Regions from separate parts of the Streptomyces sp. 2114.4 genome, predicted to be linked through region 2. Evidence: riboswitches for the same ligand, from Rfam matches in the RefSeq annotation. Region 2 holds a riboswitch; the other holds the start of a gene.
The links. A riboswitch is a leader RNA that binds a small molecule or an ion and turns the genes downstream of it on or off. The one in region 2 is predicted to bind S-adenosylmethionine.
Positions count from the first base shown of each region.

Region 1 (9,752 bases), 2.8 Mb from region 2:
CCGGACCACTGGTCCTTCATGCTGGGTGAGGTCGCGCTCTACAGCTTCATCATCATCATCCTGACCGGTGTCTACCTGACGCTGTTCTTCCACCCGAGCATGGCCGAGGTGACCTATCACGGTTCCTATGTGCCCATGCAGGGAATCCGGATGACCCAGGCCTTCGAGTCGACGCTGGACATCAGCTTCGACGTGCGCGGCGGCCTGCTCATCCGGCAGATCCACCACTGGGCCGCGCTGGTCTTCCTGGCCGCGATGATGGTCCACATGATGCGGGTGTTCTTCACCGGCGCCTTCCGCAAGCCGCGCGAGGTCAACTGGCTGTTCGGCTTCCTGCTGTTCGTGCTGGGCATGTTCACCGGCTTCACCGGCTACTCGCTCCCCGACGACCTGCTCTCCGGCACCGGTGTGCGGTTCATCGAGGGCGTCATCCTGGCGATGCCGCTGGTCGGCTCGTACCTGCAGTTCTTCATCTTCGGCGGGGAGTTCCCGGGGCACGACATCATCCCGCGGTTCTTCACGGTGCACGTCCTGCTGCTGCCGGGCATCATGCTCGGCCTGCTGGTGGCGCACCTGATCCTGGTCTTCTACCACAAGCACACCCAGTTCCCGGGTGCCGGCAAGACCAACAACAACGTCGTGGGCATGCCGCTGCTGCCGGTCTACATGGCCAAGGCCGGAGGCTTCTTCTTCCTGGTCTTCGGTGTGATCGCCGCCATCGCCGCGATCGCCAGCATCAACCCGGTGTGGGCCATCGGCCCGTACCGCCCCGACCAGGTGTCCACCGGCGCCCAGCCCGACTGGTACATGGGCTTCGCCGAGGGTCTGGTGCGTGTCATGCCGGGCTGGGAGTGGAACTTCTGGGGCCACACCCTCAACCTGGGCGTGCTGGTCCCGATCCTGATCTTCCCGCTGGTACTGGTCGCGATCGCGGTCTACCCGTTCGTCGAGTCCTGGGTCCGCGGCGACAAGCGCGAGCACCACATCCTGGACCGCCCGCGCAACGTCCCGACCCGTACCGGCTTCGGTGTCGCCTGGCTGGTCGCGTACTTCGTGATGCTGATCGGTGGCGGCAACGACCTGTGGGCCACCCACTTCCACCTGTCGATCAACTCGATCACCTGGTTCGTCCGGATCGCGTTCTTCGTCGGACCGGTGCTGGCCTTCATCGCCACCAAGCGGATCTGCCTGGGTCTGCAGCGCCGCGACAAGGACAAGGTGCTGCACGGCCGCGAGTCCGGCATCATCAAGCGCCTGCCGCACGGTGAGTTCATCGAGGTCCACGAGCCGCTCGACCAGGAGCAGCTGCACGTGCTCACCCAGCACGAGCAGCCCGCCCCGATCGAGCTCGGCCCCGAGGTCGACGAGAACGGTGTGGCACGCAAGGTGTCGCGCTCGCAGAAGCTGCGGGCCAAGCTCTCCAAGAGCTACTACGGCGAGGACAGCGTCATCGCCAAGCCCACGGTCGAGGAGTACAAGGAGATCACCAGCGGCCACGGCCACCACTGATCACCGCGGCGCCTCATAGCGCACCACGCCACCCAGAGGGCCCCGTCCGTTCCCCAAGCTCTTAAGGAGCAGGGGAGACCCCAATCGGACGGGGCCCTCCGGCCTGCCCGGCGGCTCGATAGGGTGAACGCACAAGCAGGAGACAAATCAGGAGTGTGGACCATGAACGTTGCGACCCCCCTCGGCGGCGACAGCGTGGCGGCCCACACCTGGCCGGGCATCCTCAACGCCCTGCTCGACGGCCGGGACCTCGCCGCGGAGGACACCGCATGGGCGATGGACCGGATCATGCGGGGCGAGGCCGGCGACGCGCAGATCGCCGGCTTCGCGGTGGCGCTGCGGGCCAAGGGCGAGACCGTCGCCGAGATCTCCGGGCTCGTCCGGGCCATGTACGAGCACGCCCGGCTGATCGAGGTGCCGGGACCGAGCGTGGACATCGTCGGCACCGGCGGCGACGGCGCCAAGACGGTCAACATCTCCACGATGTCCTCGATCGTGGTGGCCGGCACCGGCGCCAAGGTCGTCAAGCACGGCAACCGCGCGGCGTCCTCGGCCAGCGGCGCCTCCGACGTGCTGGAAAAGCTCGGCGTCAACCTCGACCTCACCCCCCAGCGGGTCACCGAGGTCGCCCGGGAAGCGGGCATCACCTTCTGCTTCGCGGTGAAGTTCCACCCCTCGCTGCGGCACGTCGCCAACGCCCGGGGCCAGCTCGGCATCCGGACGACGTTCAACGTGCTGGGCCCGCTGACCAACCCCGCGAAGGTCCGCGCCCAGGCGACCGGCGTCGCGGACGCCCGGATGGCGCCGATCCTCGCCGGAGTGCTCGCCGAGCGCGGCTCGTCGGCGCTGGTCTTCCGCGGCGACGACGGCCTGGACGAGCTGACCACCACCGCGACCTCCCGGGTCTGGATCGTCCGGGACGGCACGGTGCGCGAGGAGGCCTTCGACCCGCGCGACGTGGGCATCGACCTGGTGCCGGTGGAGGCGCTGCGCGGCGCCGACGCGTCGTACAACGCGGAGGTGGCCCGCCGGCTGCTGGACGGGGAGACCGGTCCGGTGCGCGATGCGGTGCTGCTGAACTCCGCGGCGGCGCTGGTCGCGCTGGAGCCCTCCGACGCCCCGCTGGCCCAGCAGCTCCGGGCCGGTATCGACAGGGCCGCCGCCGCGATCGACTCGGGGGCGGCCCGGCAGGCCCTGGAGCGCTGGGTGACCGCCAGCAACACCTGAGCGCCCGGTGACGCAGCGTGTGACGCAAGCCCCGGTCCGGTATACGGACCGGGGCTTGCGTGATGTTGCCCGTATGGCATGATTCTGCGCAGGTCACGAGTGACAGCGATGCAGGCCCCGGCCCGCTGTCCGGCAACCCTCCTTCCGTGGCGGGGTGCCCCGGGTGATGACCAGGCCGTAGGCAGCGAGGTCTGCGGCAAGCGCGGATCCCTCGCCAGGGATCCTGGTCCCCGAGGGAGAACTTCCGTGAATCAGCGAATGCGATAGGGCTCGACGGCCCCTTTTCCGCATCCCTTTTTCCTTTCCGCTGCGGCGCCCTGCCGTGCGCTGTGCGCACACCCGACGCGCTCCGCCCCGCAGCGAATTCACCTGCCTCTTACGGGAGTTCGCCATGTCCGTTTCCGCCGTTGCCGCCAACCGCTCCGTCTGTGCCCCGCTGCCCGTCCTCGGCCGGGACGTCCGCGTCCCGCTGGTGACCGGCGGCGAGGTCGACTACGCCGCGCTGGACTACGCCGCCAGCGCCCCCGCCCTGCAGCGGGTCTGGGACGACGTGGCGGCCTACGCCCCCTACTACGGCAGCGTGCACCGCGGCGCCGGGTACCTCTCGCAGCTCTCCACCGACCTCTTCGAGAACAGCCGCCGGACCATCGCGGAGTTTTTGGGCTGTGGAGCCGAAGACCAGGTGGTCTTCACGCGCTCGACCACGGACTCCCTCAACCTGCTCGCCTCCGTCCTCCCGCAGGCCACCCGGGTCTTCGTCTTCGAGACCGAGCACCACGCCTCGCTGCTGCCCTGGGAGCAGCGCCCGGATGTCGCGGTGACCTACCTCAACGCGCCGCGCACCCCGCGGCAGGCGGTGGACACCCTGGAGAAGGCGCTGGCCGAGCGCGACCCCTACGGCCCGGCGCTGGTCTGTGTGACCGGTGCGTCCAACGTGACCGGTGAGCTGTGGCCGGTGCGGGAGCTGGCGGCCGCCGCGCATGCGCACGGCGCGCGCATCGTGCTGGACGCGGCGCAGCTCGTCCCGCACCACCCCGTGAACATCGCGGAGCTGGACGTCGACTGGGTCGCCTTCTCCGGGCACAAGCTGTACGCGCCCTTCGGCGCCGGTGTCCTGGCCGGCCGCGCGGACTGGCTGCAGGCCGCCGCACCGTATCTGGCCGGCGGCGGCGCCAGCCGCAAGGTCTCCCGGCGCACGGACGGCGGAGTCGACGTCGAGTGGCACACCACCGCCGCCCGGCACGAGGCCGGTTCGCCCAACGTCATCGGCGCCTACGCCATCGCCTCGGCCTGCCAGGCCCTGACCGAGGCCGGCTTCGACGGCCTGGTCGCCCGCGAACAGGAGCTGATCGCCCGCCTCCGCGCCGGCCTGGCCGAGGTGCCCGAGGTCAACGTGCTCTCCCTCTTCGGCGAGGACGCGGCACGGGTGGGCGTCTTCTCCTTCGTCGTCGAGGGCTGGAACAGCTCGCACTTCGCCGCGGCACTCTCGGCGGAGTACGGCATCGGCGTCCGCGACGGCCTGTTCTGCGCCCACCCGCTCGTACGGACCCTGCTGGGCAGCGAGCCGCAGGACCCCGGGGAGTGCGGCGCCCCGGAGGCAGCCCCCGGCGAGCGCTCGCTGAACGCCATCCGCGTCAGCTTTGGCGTTGGCACGCCGGATGAGCATGTTGACCGCTTTCTCCGAGCGGTCAAGGAACTGGTGACGGACGGCGCCACCTGGAACTACCGCACTGAGGACGGCCGTTGCGTTCCCGCGCGTAGCGCGGGTTGATTCCCACGTTCCGCTGCGCTTTGCTTCGGGCCCACGTTTTTGTCTTTCCCGCCGTGGTGGTCTGTCGCCGTTGCGCGTTGCGGCGCGCCGCACGTTGTCGGCTTTCCCGCCGTGTTTCGTCTCGCCGTTGCGCCTGCGGCGGGCGTGGGTTGTCGGGTGCGGTGCCGCTCCTCCGGACTTCGTCCTGCGGCGCGGCCCCTCCCGTGAGTGGGTGGGAACAGGCCGGTGGGGGCGGGCACCGGCGGTCGTCTGCGTGCAGTCGAGGGATGAGGCCCGCCCCCACCGGTCTTCTTCCACCCCCAACGGGAGGGGCCGGACCGCAGGACGGAGTCCGGAGGGCCGGTCCCGCAGCCGAACAGCCAGCGCAGCGGCACCAGCCCGCCGCAGGCGGAACGGCGAGTAGCCCCGCGGCGGGTCAGCCGACAACGTGCGCCGCGCCGCAACGCGCAACGGCGAGAAACCACCACGGCGGGAAAGCCAAAAACGTGGGGCGCAAGCTAAGCGCAGCGCCTACGCGTCGAGCCCAATCGCAAACGCGGCCTCGAGGTCATGCTGCGAATACGTGCGGAACGCGATGTGCGTCTCGGTGGAGGCGACGCCGGGGACCTTGCTGATGCGGCCGGGGATGACGTCCGCGAGGTCGTCGTGGGCGGCGACCCGCACCATCGCGATCAGGTCGTGGGCGCCGGTGACCGAGTAGACCTCGCTGACCCCTTCCAGCGCGGCGATCTTCTCGGCGATCTCCGGGATCTGGTCCACGTTGGTCTTGATGAGCACGATCGACGTGATCACGGCTGGCTCTCTCCCTCGGTCGCCCGGTCATCTCCGCCGGTGGCCCCCACACTATCCCTCCGGTAGCGGGCCCAGGCGTACAGGAAGCCGAGCGTGAAGCCGATGACGTGGGCGAGGTAGGCGACGCCGGGACCGCGGGGGTCGTCCTGTGCGGCCTGCCACTGCAGGAAGAACCAGAACAGCAGCACGATCCAGGCGGGGAAGCGCAGCGGCAGGAAGAAGAGGAACGGGAAGAGGCTGGTGACCCGGGCCGTGGGGAACAGGAAGAGGAAGGCGCCGAGGACGCCGGAGATCGAGCCGGAGGCGCCCACCAGGGTCTGCCCCGAGGTGGCGTGCGCGGCCGCGTAGCCGAGCAGCGCCAGGTAGCCGATGATGAGGTAGAAGGCGGTGAACGGCAGCCTGCCCATACGTGCCTCGGTCATGGCGCCGAAGACGTACAGGAACAGCACGTTGCCGAGCAGGTGCAGCCAGCTGCCGTGCACGAATAACGCGGTGAGCGGGGTGACCAGCGCGCGCAGCGAACCGCTCCACAGCTCCAGCGGGATCACGCCCCACCGCTCGAAATAGGCGGTCTGGGCCTTGAGCAGGGCCTCGCCGGTGCCGTATATCCGGTTCAGGCCGGAGGCGGGGCCGAGCACGAAGACCGCGCAGCACAGGCCGATCAGCACATTCGTCATCCGCGAGAACACCGCGGCCAGCGACCGGGTGGGGTGCGGAGGGCGGGGGAGGAGACCGGACGAGCGGGGTGAACGGGGTGAGGGGGCCGGCGCCGTCATGAGGTGATCATGGCCCAATGCGGGCAATCGGGACAGAGTGCCTCGCCGCATCCCGGCACCTGGGCGGGCCCGCACCGGCCCCCCATCAGGCCGTAGGGTTACAGGCAGTACTTTGCGTACTTCCGCGATCCGACGGCGCACCGCGTGAACCGCGCAGCAGCACGACACCGATGAGCACGAAAGAGGACGACACGATGGCTGTTCCCCTGCCGACGGACGGGACCCGGTGGCGCTGCACGCTGTGCGGCAACCTCACGCGGTTCGACGTGACGCGCCGTTCCAAGGTCGTGGAGTACGTCCACCTGGACCTGGCCGGGGCGCCGACGGTGGAGGAGCGCGAGGTCCTCAGTGAGAGCATCGAGTCCGTGCGCTGCCGCTGGTGCAACGCGGTCGACCAGATCGAGCTGGTCGACCGTCCGGGCGCGAACGCCTGAGATCGGAGCGAGGCAGCCGTGGTGGACCGTCCAGAAGGGGAGCCGGGGGGTCGGCGTGACGACGCACCCGAGAGTGCGGCGGACGACGTGCTCGACCGTCCGCTGCCCGAGGGCGTACGGCGCCGGGTCGTGGCGCTCACCGCGGAGTCGTTCGGCGCGCTGACCCTCGCCGAACTCCCGCCCCCGCTGCGGCAGTATGCCCGGTTCACCCCGACCCGTCGGGCCAAATTCGCCGGAAACGCGATGGCCGCGGCGCTGGAGAGCGACGCGGTCTTCCGGCAGCGGATCGCGGGCAAGCTGCGCGAGGCGCAGTCGGAGCTGGCCGAGGCGCTGGAGCACGGCACCCCGCCGGCGGCCGCGGATCCGCTCGATGTGGCGGCGGCCGCCTATGTGCTGCGCCCCGAGGGCTGGGTCAAGCTCGTCGCGGCGGCCGGTGAGGAGGCGCAGCGGGCGCGCGCCGAGCGGGCCGGCGAGGAGGCCGAACGCGAGCTGGCCCGGCTGCGCGAGGAGCTGGCGCAGGCGCGCGGCGAGGCCCGTACGGAGGCCGACCGGATCCGGGTGGACCTGGACGCGGCCCGCAAGGAGAACGAGTCCCTGCGGCGCAAGCTGCGCAGCGCGCTGAGCGACGTCAAGCGCGGTGAGGCCGCGGTGCGCAAGGCCGAGGCCGCCGTGACGGACGTACGGGACCGGGCGGCCACGGAGAAGGCCGCGGCGGACAGCGAGGTGCGCCGGCTCAAGGCCCGGATCGCCGAGGCGGAGACGGCGTTGGAGACCAGCCGGCGCTCCGCCCGCGAGGGCCGCAGCGTCGAGGACATGCGGCTGCGGCTGCTGCTGGACACGGTCCTGGACGCGGCGCAGGGGCTGCGCCGCGAGCTGGCCCTGCCGCCCGCCAGCGTCCATCCGGCGGACACCGTCGAGGCGGTCGCGCCGGGGCGGATGACGCCCAAGGACATCGCGACGCGGGCGCTGTCGGAGATGGACCCGGCGCTGCTCGACCAGCTTCTGGCGCTGCCGCAGGCGCATTTGGTGGTGGATGGCTACAACGTCACCAAAACCGGCTATCCGACCATGCCGCTCGACAAGCAGCGGCTGCGGCTGCTGGGCGGCCTCGCGGTGCTGGCGGCGCAGACCGGCGCGGAGATGACCTGTGTCTTCGACGGTGCGGAGCTCGCGGCGCCGGTGCTGCTCGCGCCACCACGCGGAGTCCGGGTCCTGTTCAGCAAACCGGGCGTAACGGCCGATGAGTTGATTCGTCAGCTGGTTCGGGCCGAACCGCCCGGCCGTCCGGTCGTCGTGGTCTCCACGGACCGGGAAGTGGCCGACGGAGTGGCGAAGGCCGGGGCCCGGCCGGTGGCATCGGCCCTGCTCCTCAAACGACTTGCCCGGACCTGACAGGCTGCCCGCTCCGGCGGCCGGAACACCGGAAAACGCCGACGATCCGTCTCTGAGTGTCAATTGGCGCTCACTGCCTGTGCGATGTTGGTAAAGGATGGGGCTGGTGGCGCAGAATTTTTCCCTGAGGATTTGAAGCGATCACAGCTCGGTTACTAAGGTCAGGGCCCGAACCTTCATGAATCCGATCATCCAACCGGGATGAACCGTGAAGGTACCGCCGAGTCCGCGGCGTTCACGCGGAGCCGGGGTCTCACCCCCCCCACTTCCCGGTAGGCGGCTGGAGGAAGAAGGAGCTCGCCCCCGTGGCGTCCCACCGTCGACCCAAGCAGCCGAGCCGTACTCGCGTGACCGTGCTCACCGCCACCGCCGCGGCGGCCGTCGCCCTTTCGTCCCAGGCCGCCCAGGCCGACCCTCACCAGTCGAAGAAGGACGTCAAGTCCGAGGTCGACAAGCTGTACAACGAGGCCGAGCAGGCCACCGAGAAGTACGACGGGGTCAAGGAGCAGCAGGACAAGCTCCAGAAAGAGGTCGACGACCTCCAGGACAAGGTCGCCCGCGGCCAGGGTGAGCTGAACCAGATGCGCAAGGGCCTCGGTGCCGTTGCCTCCGGCCAGTACCGCAGCGGCAGCATCGACCCCTCGGTCCAGCTGTTCCTCTCCGGCGACCCGGACACCTACCTCGAAAAGGCCGCCACGCTCGACCAGTTGAGCGGCAAGCAGGCCGATCAGCTCAAGACCGTCGCGGACAAGCAGCGCCGGCTCGCCCAGGAGCGCGCGGAGGCCTCGGCCAAGATCAAGGACCTCTCCGAGACCCGTAAGGCGCTCGGTGACAAGAAGGACGAGATCAAGGGCAAGCTGGCCGAGGCGCAGCAGCTGCTCAACAAGATGACGGCCAAGGAGCGGGCGGCCATGCAGGCCGAGGAGAACCGCGCCAACCGCAGCAACTCGCGGGTTAACCTCGGCGATGACGTGCCGGCCTCGCAGCGCGGTGCGGCCGCCCTCGCCGCCGCCCAGTCCAAGATAGGTTCGCCGTACGTCTGGGGCGCCACCGGCCCGTCGTCCTTCGACTGCTCGGGTCTGACCTCCTGGGCGTACCAGCAGGCCGGCCAGTCGCTGCCGCGTACCTCGCAGGCCCAGGCCAACGCCGGTACCCGGATCGCCTCGCAGAGCGACCTCAAGCCCGGCGATCTGGTGCTCTTCTACAGCGACCTGCACCACATCGGCCTCTACGCGGGCAACGGCCAGGTGCTGCACGCACCCAAGCCCGGCGCCTCCGTGCGCTACGAGCCCATGAGCAACATGGAGTTCGCGTTCGGCGTCCGGGTCTGACACGTCCGGGCCTGACGCGTCCGGATCTGAAAAGCCTCACAAACCGCTCAACCTGCCGCCCGAACGGGCGAATTGCGGCTTCGGCCGCTGACTTACCGCCCCGCCGGTGACCTGCACAGTCACCGGCGGGGCGGCTTTTTGCGGGCGAAAGGGCGGCTTTGGCCGGATCGCACCGGCGCCGTACTGTCTGCCCTCGCAGCTTCCGGTTCACCGGCCGTCCTCCCGGGGCGGCAGGGGCTTGCCCCGGGCTCGGCTGCGCTCAAGCAGGGGGTACCCCCGTCGGAAGGAGTTCGGCTCTCGTGGCGTCCCACCGCCGTACCTCGCAGCAAGGCCGGACCACCCTCGCCTCGGTCACCGTGGTGTCGGCCGCCCTGACGGCCGCGGCCGCCGGGCTGTCGGCACCGCAGGCCGTTGCCGACCCCGCCGGCCGCACCGCCGCCCGCGACGCGGCGGCCTCGCGGGTCGACCGTCTCTACGAACAGGCGGAGCGGGCCACCGAGAAGTTCAACGGCGCGGACGC
Region 1 covers NZ_FYEY01000001.1:2,059,269-2,069,020, reverse strand. The annotation lists gene CFW40_RS08995 (ubiquinol-cytochrome c reductase cytochrome b subunit) at 1-1,509, shown strand, start outside; gene trpD (anthranilate phosphoribosyltransferase) at 1,672-2,736, shown strand; SAM riboswitch class IV at 2,828-2,945, shown strand; gene CFW40_RS08985 (aminotransferase class V-fold PLP-dependent enzyme) at 3,128-4,507, shown strand; gene CFW40_RS08980 (Lrp/AsnC family transcriptional regulator) at 5,018-5,299, opposite strand; gene CFW40_RS08975 (rhomboid family intramembrane serine protease) at 5,296-5,976, opposite strand; gene CFW40_RS08970 (hypothetical protein) at 6,270-6,509, shown strand; gene CFW40_RS08965 (NYN domain-containing protein) at 6,528-7,901, shown strand; gene CFW40_RS08960 (NlpC/P60 family protein) at 8,207-9,232, shown strand; gene CFW40_RS08955 (NlpC/P60 family protein) at 9,532-9,752, shown strand, end outside.
Region 1: it holds a riboswitch for S-adenosylmethionine, as region 2 does, so the genes downstream of both, CFW40_RS08985 (aminotransferase class V-fold PLP-dependent enzyme) here and thrC (threonine synthase) in region 2, are expected to answer to the same signal.

Region 2 (9,752 bases):
GACCTGGTGGACGCCGCGCCGCACAGTCCGGAACGGGGAGCGCCCCCGGTTCCTGGCCGGTTCGGGCAGGCCAGGGACCGGGGGCGCAGTGGTGGTGACGCGTGCCCTCCGCGGTGGGCGGGGGGATCAGTCGAGTTCGACGCCCATGTTGTGGGCGAAGTCCTGCCACTTTTCGAGGGCGAAGCGCTTGTTGAGCGAGTCGGGCACGCTCGGGTGGGTGACGTAGCCCTCGACATGGAGCTCCAGGTAGCCCTTGGAGCCTGTGTAGAAGTTGAAGTAGACCTTCGAGCCCTGGCCGTCGAAGTGGCCCTTCTCCGCGGTGAAGTACCAGGCGTTCTTCATGCTGCCGAGGCCGTGGTAGCGCACCGGAGCGTCCTTGCAGGCGAAGAAGGCGGCGCAGGCCTCAAGGTTGAGGCGCTGGTTCTCCTTCGGGAACTTCTTGGGCGCCCCCTTGACGGGGAACGTGCAGTTGAAGCAGTGCTTCAGCGACTGCATCGCCTTGGCCGGGCTCACCCTGAGGCCCGGGTAGTGCGCGTTGTTGGGCTTGACGGTGAAGCGCTCGTCGTACAGCTTGCGCAGGCCCGCCGCCGCGACCTCGGTGCCCGCGGAGGTGGCGGCAGCCTTGGTCACGGGCTGCTGCGCCGAGTCGGCCGACTGCGCCTGAGCGGGCGTCGCAGTGGCCAGCACCCCCACTGCCGTCACGGCGGTGAGGATCTTCCCCGTAGAGATACGCATGAACAGACTTCCCCCTGGTCAGATCGGAATGATCAAGAACGCTGCCACCCTAATAGGCCCGACTACTCGCTGGTAAGCGAATATGGGTTTCCCTCCTGGGACTTCGGGGAGGTGGGCCGCCTGACACCCGGATCCGCCAGGTCAGAGGGCTGGGGTCGGCATCGGCGACACGCCCGGGGTGCGGCTTCGGATGCCGTCACCCGTCAGCCGTCACCCGCCAGCCGTGGAGGCCGAGGGGTGCCGGCCCTCACGCCGCCCGCCGCTCCGCGTACTCCGGGATTTCGGCCATCGGCGGACGCTCCTCGGTGTCCACGTCCGTCGTGCGGGGGACGAAGCCGTCGGTGCCGCGGTCGAACTGGGTGAGCCGGGGGCGTACCAAGTGGCCGCGTGCCAGGCGGAGTTGGGCGGTGCGGTAGATCGCGGCGGCCATTCGGCCGAGGGCCTGGCCGTCCTGGTGGCGGTGTTTGCGGACGCCGACGTCGACCTGGGCGAGGGCGTCGAGGCCGACGGTGTGCAGGGCGTCGACGAGCAGGCCGAGCTCGACGCCGTAGCCGACGGGGAAGGGGAGGCGTTCCAGGAGGGAGCGGCGGGCCGCGTACTCGCCGCCCAGCGGCTGGACGAAGCCGGCCAGCTGCGGCCAGTGCAGGTTCAGCAGCGGGCGGGCGACCAGCTCGGTGACCCGGCCGCCCTGGCCGGCGCCGGCGCCCTCGGTGCCGGTCTCCAGCGGGCGGTCGTACATCGCCTTCACGAACTGGATGTCCGGATCGGTCAGCAGCGGGCCGACGATCCCAAAGACGAAGGCGGCGGAGAATTCGCGCAGGTCGGCGTCGATGAAGCAGACGATGTCGCCGGTGGTGGCCAGCAGGGAGCGCCACAGCACCTCGCCCTTGCCGGGGAGGGCCGGCAGCCGCGGCAGGACGCTGTCGCGGGGGACCACCCGGGCGCCGGCCGCCGCGGCGACCTCGGCGGTCCGGTCGGTGGAGCCGGAGTCCAGCACGATCAGCTCATCGACGAGCGGGACCGGCCCGGTCATCAGTTCGGCGCGGATCACCGCCACGATCGCCCCGACGGTGGCCTCCTCGTCGAGCGCCGGCAGGACGACACTGACCGTGCGGCCCGACTGGTGCTTCGCCTCCAGCAGCTGCCCCAGCGGGCGGTCCGCGGCGGACCAGGAGCGGCTGCTCAGCCAGCGCTCCACCTCTTCCAGCACGTCTACGACTCCTCGGTCGCCGCCGGATCGGCGGCCTTGTGATCCATCTCGCGGTTCGGACGACTATCTCAACCGTCAGTGCCGTCGGTTACAGTCTTGAACAACGCGGATGACCGTCGCATGTCGGGGTCCGCGCCACAAACGCCTGGGTTTCGGCCCAGCGCCATACCGCTCATCCAGAGGGGCAGAGGGATACGGCCCGTTGAAGCCCCGGCAACCCTCCAGCCGGTCTTGCCGCAAGGACGCTGACGTCCCGCGCGCGAGGCTCCCGGCTAGGGAAGGTGCCAAATCCGTCTCGTGGCGAGATTCGCCGCGAGGAAGATGAGGAGAAAGGGCCTCGCCTCCATGGCTGTGCAAGTCACCGAAAACACCCCCACCGTCGCTCTGGGCCCCGCTGTCGCGCTGTCCTGCCGCGAGTGCGGACAGCGCAATCCGCTCGGCCCGATCTTCGCGTGCCAGGACTGTTTCGGGCCGCTCGAAGTCGCGTACGACCTGCCGAGCGGCGACCCCGAGGGCCTGAAGAAGCAGATCGAGGCCGGTCCGGACAACATCTGGCGCTACGCCCCGCTGCTGCCCGTCCCCGCCGACGTGGCCGACAAGCCCAACCTGAACCCCGGCTTCACCAAGCTCGTCCAGGCCGACCGGCTCGCCGCCGAGCTGGGCGTCACCGGCGGTCTGTACGTCAAGGACGACTCGGGCAACCCGACGCACTCCTTCAAGGACCGCGTCGTGGCGATCGCCGTCGAGGCCGCCCGCGCCTTCGGCTTCACCACCCTCTCCTGCTCCTCGACCGGCAACCTCGCCGGTGCGGTCGGCGCCGCGGCGCGCCGGGCCGGCTTCAAGTCCTGCGTGTTCATCCCGCACGACCTGGAGGCCGGCAAGGTCGTCATGGCCGCGGTCTACGGCGGTGACCTGGTCGGCATCGAGGGCAACTACGACGACGTCAACCGCTTCTGCTCCGAGCTCATCGGCGACCCGCTGGGCGAGGGCTGGGGCTTCGTCAACGTCAATCTGCGCCCCTACTACGGCGAGGGTTCCAAGACCCTGGCGTACGAGATCTGCGAGCAGCTGGGCTGGCGGCTCCCGGACCAGATCGTCATCCCGATCGCGTCCGGCTCGCAGCTCACGAAGATCGACAAGGGACTCAAGGAGCTGATCGCCCTCGGCCTGGTCGAGGACAAGCCGTACAAGATCTTCGGCGCCCAGGCGGAGGGCTGCTCCCCGGTGTCCGCGGCCTTCAAGGCCGGGCACGACGTGGTCCGCCCGCAGAAGCCGAAGACCATCGCCAAGTCGCTGGCGATCGGCAACCCGGCCGACGGCCCGTACGTGCTCGACATCGCCCGCCGTACGGGCGGCGCGGTCGAGGACGTCAACGACGAGCAGATCGTGGACGCGATCAAGCTGCTGGCCAGGACGGAAGGCATCTTCGCGGAGACCGCGGGCGGCGTGACCGTCGGCGTGACCAAGAAGCTGATCGAGGACGGCGTGCTCGACCCGTCCCTGACCACCGTCGTCCTGAACACCGGTGACGGCCTCAAGACGCTGGACGCGGTCGCCCCGACCTCCGGGCCCACGGCCACGATCCGTCCGGACCTGGACGCGTTCCGCGCGGCCGGCCTGGCCGGCTGAGGCCGCCGGCCCCGTCCGCGCACGGGGCCGGGCCACCTCCGCCGCGAGGCTGCCGACCCGTCCGCCACGAGGCCGCGCCACCGTCCCCGAACTCGTACTCCGCAACACCCGGAAGGCAGAACCATGAGCGTGAAGGTCCGCATCCCCACCATTCTCCGCACGTACACCGGCGGCCAGGCCGAGGTCGCCGCCGAGGGCGCGACCCTCTCCGAGGTGATCGCCGACCTGGAGCAGAACCACCAGGGCATCGCCGCCCGGGTGCTCGACGACGCCGGCAAGCTGCGCCGCTTCGTGAACGTCTACGTCAACGACGACGACGTGCGCTTCGAGCAGGGTCTGGAGACGCCGACCCCGGACGGTGCGGGAGTCTCGATCATTCCGGCGGTGGCCGGAGGCTGCTGATTTGCGCCAATTCTTGGCCTGCTTGACCGGAATTGCCCCGTCCGCCAGAAAGCGGACGGGGCAATTCCATGTTGTGAAAGGAGATACCATTGGGGTGATACCCCTCCGCTATAGCGCGTGCGTGTGCCGAACGCATATGAGATCGCGATCAGTTGTGCCCAAAGTGTGGGCAACATTTGTCGCTTAGGTGAGCTATGCCCGGCCCGACTTGCCCGGGAGAACCGGGATTTCGCCGCATATAGCCGATTCTCCGGCCCCAGAATTCTCGTCCGATTGACCTGTTGCGCTGGGCATCTGTGCAGATACATTCAGCGGCGGTCGACGCGTTCCGGCGCACACCCCACAGGGCTTTCATGGGGTGAGGTCTGACCCGGGTCCGCGGAGTGCGGTCCTGCGCAAGGGCCAGTAATAGGGGAGTTAGGCATGGCTCAGGGCACCGTCAAGTGGTTCAACGCGGAGAAGGGGTACGGCTTCATCGCGGTCGACGGTGGTGCGGATGTTTTCGTCCACTACAGCGCGATCCAGATGGACGGTTACCGCACCCTTGAGGAGGGTCAGCGGGTCGAGTTCGAGATCTCGCAGGGCCAGAAGGGGCCGCAGGCGGACATGGTCCGGGTGGCCGGCTGAGGCGCCGACCGACTGCTGCGTAGTGAAGGCCCGTACCCCTGAGGGGTGCGGGCCTTCTGCTGTCCGCCGGCGGCGGCCTTAGGCCGTCGGCTCGCCCGTCGACCGCTGTCCGCTGTCGGCGGACGGGCGGGTGCGGAGCAGGCGCAGGCTGCGGGCCGGCGCACCCCGGGGGACCTGCGCTCACCCGTCATTCCTCCGCCGCTCGGGCGCCACCCCGATGGGAGGCATCTTCGAAGCTGCCTTGCACTCACGGGGGGCGAGTGCTAATCATTGCGTTAGCACTCTCCCAGTGAGAGTGACAAAGAAGGACCGGGTCGGTGAGGCCCGTAGGCCGGGTGGGGCAAGGAACCACACAGGTCTGCAGGCCGTCCGTCGCGGGCGCCAGCGCGGTCCGGAGCAATCCACCCCAGTCCGGGAGGACCACTTCACATGGCCAAGATCATCGCGTTCGACGAGGAGGCACGGCGCGGTCTCGAGCGCGGGATGAACCAGCTCGCCGACGCCGTCAAGGTCACCCTCGGCCCCAAGGGCCGCAACGTCGTCCTCGAGAAGAAGTGGGGCGCCCCCACGATCACCAACGATGGTGTTTCCATCGCCAAGGAGATCGAGCTCGAGGACCCGTACGAGAAGATCGGCGCCGAGCTGGTCAAGGAGGTCGCGAAGAAGACGGACGACGTCGCCGGTGACGGCACGACGACCGCGACCGTCCTGGCCCAGGCTCTGGTCCGCGAGGGCCTGCGCAACGTCGCCGCCGGCGCCAACCCGATGGCCCTCAAGCGCGGCATCGAGCGCGCCGTCGAGGCCGTCTCCGCCGCCCTGCTGGAGCAGGCCAAGGACGTGGAGACCAAGGAGCAGATCGCTTCGACCGCCTCCATCTCCGCCGCTGACACCCAGATCGGCGAGCTGATCGCCGAGGCGATGGACAAGGTCGGCAAGGAAGGCGTCATCACCGTCGAGGAGTCCCAGACCTTCGGTCTGGAGCTGGAGCTCACCGAGGGTATGCGCTTCGACAAGGGCTACATCTCGGCGTACTTCGCGACCGACATGGAGCGCATGGAAGCCGCGCTCGACGACCCGTACATCCTGATCGTCAACTCGAAGATCAGCAACGTGAAGGACCTGCTCCCGCTGCTGGAGAAGGTCATGCAGTCGGGCAAGCCCCTGCTGATCATCGCCGAGGACGTCGAGGGCGAGGCCCTGTCGACCCTGGTCGTCAACAAGATCCGTGGCACCTTCAAGTCCGTCGCCGTCAAGGCCCCGGGCTTCGGTGACCGCCGCAAGGCCATGCTCGGCGACATCGCCATCCTCACCGGTGGCACCGTCATCTCCGAGGAGGTCGGCCTCAAGCTGGAGAACGCCGGTCTCGAACTGCTCGGCCGCGCCCGCAAGGTCGTCATCACCAAGGACGAGACCACCATCGTCGACGGTGCCGGCGACAGCGAGCAGGTCCAGGGCCGGGTCAACCAGATCCGCGCCGAGATCGAGAACAGCGACTCGGACTACGACCGCGAGAAGCTGCAGGAGCGCCTGGCGAAGCTGGCCGGCGGCGTGGCCGTCATCAAGGCCGGTGCCGCCACCGAGGTCGAGCTCAAGGAGCGCAAGCACCGCATCGAGGACGCCGTTCGCAACGCGAAGGCGGCCGTCGAGGAGGGCATCGTCGCCGGCGGTGGCGTGGCCCTGCTCCAGGCCTCCTCGGTCTTCGAGAAGCTGGACCTGGACGGCGACGAGGCCACCGGCGCCAACGCCGTGAAGCTCGCGCTGGAGGCCCCGCTCAAGCAGATCTCCGTCAACGGCGGCCTTGAGGGCGGCGTCGTGGTGGAGAAGGTGCGCAACCTGCCCGTGGGTCACGGCCTCAACGCCGCGACCGGCGACTACGTCGACATGATCGCCGAAGGCATCATCGACCCGGCGAAGGTCACGCGCTCCGCGCTGCAGAACGCCGCCTCCATCGCGGCGCTGTTCCTCACCACCGAGGCCGTCATCGCCGACAAGCCGGAGAAGGCCGCCGCGGCGGGCGCTCCGGGCGGCATGCCGGGCGGTGACATGGACTTCTGATCCTCGCGGATCAGACGCTGGTCCTCCCGGACCGCACGTCCAGACGTACGTCGGGGCGGCACCCTCCTCCCAGGGGGTGCCGCCCCGGCGGCGTTTTCGGGGGCGTCCGGCGTCGGCTGCGGCTGGGACGTGTCTTTCGCACAGACGCTTCACTACACAGTGACGTCCGGCCCGGCGAGGGCCGCTCGCGCCTCTTGGATGCCCGGGGCGCCGAATGCAGATAAAGGACGCGGATCGTGTCCGGGGCGAGCGCTGCTCTCAGAGCGGCCCGAGGCCAGTGATGACGTACCGAGTGGAGGCGGAGCCACCCGTCGGATCAGGCGCCGGCGAGGAAGTCGATGGCGCGTTCGTCCAGTTCGGCCGCGCAGCGTACGCCGCGGGCGCGGAATCGGGCGAGGTCGCCGCGCATGCGGGCCACGGCCTTGCGGGTGCGCACGGACCGTACGCCGTCCATGTGGTCGAGGGCTCGGTTCCAGGTGGTGCACGCTTGCTCGATCTGACCGCGCTTGAGCTGCATTTCGGCGCCGGCGACCAGGTCCAGGGCGACGATGCGGGCGTAGGTGCCCGCGGGGCGGGCACCGGCGGCGCGGTCGTAGTGCTCGGCGGCGGTGCGGTGGTCGCCGAGCGTCTCGTAGACCTTGGCGTTGCGCGAGTAAACCGACGCGGCTGGAGGCCCCATGCCAGGGCCCAGAAAGGCACTTCGTCGCCGGGGTCGGCGGTCAGCAGGGCGCTCGCCCGCTCGGCTTCGGCGAGGGCGGCTGTGCGCTGTCCGGACTTGGCCAGGGTGTGGGCGTGGACGACGCGGAAGAGGGATTCGGTCTGGGCGTCGACCTTGCCTTTGGCGCGGTTCAGTCCCGTCTCTGCCAGGCCGAGGCAGTGCTCGGGCCGGTGCAACTTGAGCCCTTGCATGGCCATCGTGCGCATTACGAAGCCGTCGTGCCCGGTGATGCCGGATTCGACGGCGAGCGCGTAGGACTGAAGGTAATAGCGCTGCGCGAGGCCCTGCTGGCCTGCGTCGTAGGACTTCCAGCCCAGCAGGTGCACGCCACGGGAGGCAGCGGAGAGCATCTGCTGACGCAGTTCCTCGGTGCGGAAGCGCCCCCGGCACAGTGGCGCGACGTCGTCGCGCAGGTACTGCACGAGCGCGCTGCGACCGTGTTGTCCGCCGTGGCGTTCGTCCATCTCGGAGAAGACGCGCACCATGTCGCGCACGGCGGCGACTTCGGCCATGCCGACGGTGTGGCCGCTGCGGGCCGCGGCGGTGCGGTCGGCGATCTCCTGTACGTAGGTCAGGGGCAAAGCGGCGGCGGCCACCGAGTAAGCGGAGGTGGTGAGGAAGCGGCGGCGGTCCAACTCGAACCTCCACATCGGCAGTAGGGCGTCGATCGGGTCGTCCCCGAGGGCCAGCCCGATGCTGTCATCCTCGTCCGGCTGGGCCAGTCCGAGGTCGGCAGGGGTGAGCAGGCGGCCGAGCCGCCTGGACAGCGCGACGGCGAGGTAGCGGCCGGTGTCGCCTTGGGGCGTGACGCCGGCGATCCAGTGCTCGACGGTCGATTTGTTGGTGCGTAAAGCCGTGCCGCACTCGGCGGCCACCGCGCGCACTGCCTTGGCCATGGCCGCGTAGGTCAGGCCGGACGCGGCGACGAGCTCTTTGAGCTGCTGGTTTGGCGTGCGCGTGACCATGGGAGCACCTGCCCGTATACCCGATATACCGCTTGCCCTGCCCGCCACCGTACCGCCCTACCCCGGCCGTGGGTTGACTGGTTATCAGGCCGAGCGGCGGGGTCCAAAGCGGTTCCCCCGGCCCTGCCGTTCGGCCCGGTACGGCCGTCTGCCTCGCGCCCACTGGAGGGTGCGGGGGACGCAAGAACCTGGAGGTTTCGATCATGGAGCAGACCACCAAGCCCGTCTACAGTGCGCCGGTCGTCCTGGACGCCGGAGACGTCGCCGAGGTGACGCTGGGGACGGCCAACTTCGACACCGCCGACGACACCCAGTACAAGAACGCCTGACCCGCGTTCTGCCCGGGGCCGGTGGGACCACGCGCCATGGCCGGCACCGGGTGTGAGAGGGCGCCGGGCCCGCGACGGTCGTGCTGGGGCACGGCCTGAAGCGGCCCGGCGCCCGCTCTTTGACCACCGAAAGCGATGGACACCACGAACTTCGAGAAAGCGGGCGGCGATGCGGTGGAGTACGGGTTGGTACGGAGGCAGCTGGTACGACCGGCTGCCGCGCAACGGACGCCCGGTACCGGGCCTGGAGACGACATGGACGGTCAACTGGCCCGCGCCGCGGGTGAGGGCGGCGGGCGCGGGTTCGCTGGCGGTGGCGGTCGTCGGCGACTGCGGCGCCGATGACCAGCAGCTCCAGCAGTCGCTGACGGCGGTGCGATCGAAAAACTGGCGGGCGCTGACTCGCTGGCCCGGCTCCTACCTGACCATCGCCCGCAGCGGCGAGCAGCTGGCAGTGCTCGGTGACCTGGCCGGTCAGCACCCGGTGTACTGGAGGTCCGACGGCGCCGGGACATGGTGGTCGACCTCCGCCACCGCGCTGGCGGCGCAGGACGGGGCTCCGGTCGATCCGACCGCGCTGGCCGCTCACCTCGCCCTGGCCCAGCCGGACGTCCTGGGGCAGTGGAGCCTGTTCCGCTCGGTGAGCCGGGTGCCGACCGGGCACCTGCTGCTGATCGGCCCGGAGGGCGCGGGCGCCCTCCGGTACGAACCGGCCGAGTACGAGCCGGTGGACCGGCGCGATGCCGCGCCGACGGTGCGCGCCGCGTTATCCGAAGCCGTCGGCTTGCGATGTGACGGCCGGCCGGTCAGCGCGGATCTGGCGGGGCTGGACTCCACCACGCTGGCCTGCCTGGCCGCCCAGCGCGGGGCGGTGACCGCGGTGACATTCGCCGACGCACGCCTGCGGGACGACGACCTGGCCTACGCGGTCCGCACCGCGGCCACGGTGCCGGGTCTCGCCCACCGTACGGTGCCCGGGAGCCCGGAGACCGTCTACTACGCCGGCCTTGAGGACCTGGCGGCGCTGCCCATCACCGACGCCCCGAACGCGTACGTGGTCACCTCCTCCATCAAGCGCACCG
Region 2 covers NZ_FYEY01000001.1:4,821,049-4,830,800, forward strand. The annotation lists partial or broken gene CFW40_RS38200 (GntR family transcriptional regulator) at 1-33, shown strand, start outside; gene CFW40_RS21270 (hypothetical protein) at 127-735, opposite strand; gene CFW40_RS21275 (glucosyl-3-phosphoglycerate synthase) at 983-1,945, opposite strand; SAM riboswitch class I at 2,115-2,273, shown strand; gene thrC (threonine synthase) at 2,291-3,574, shown strand; gene CFW40_RS21285 (MoaD/ThiS family protein) at 3,698-3,976, shown strand; gene CFW40_RS21290 (cold-shock protein) at 4,400-4,603, shown strand; gene groL (chaperonin GroEL) at 5,033-6,658, shown strand; gene CFW40_RS21300 (hypothetical protein) at 6,917-8,341, opposite strand; gene CFW40_RS36270 (lasso RiPP family leader peptide-containing protein) at 8,545-8,670, shown strand; gene CFW40_RS21305 (albusnodin/ikarugamycin family macrolactam cyclase) at 8,840-9,752, shown strand, end outside.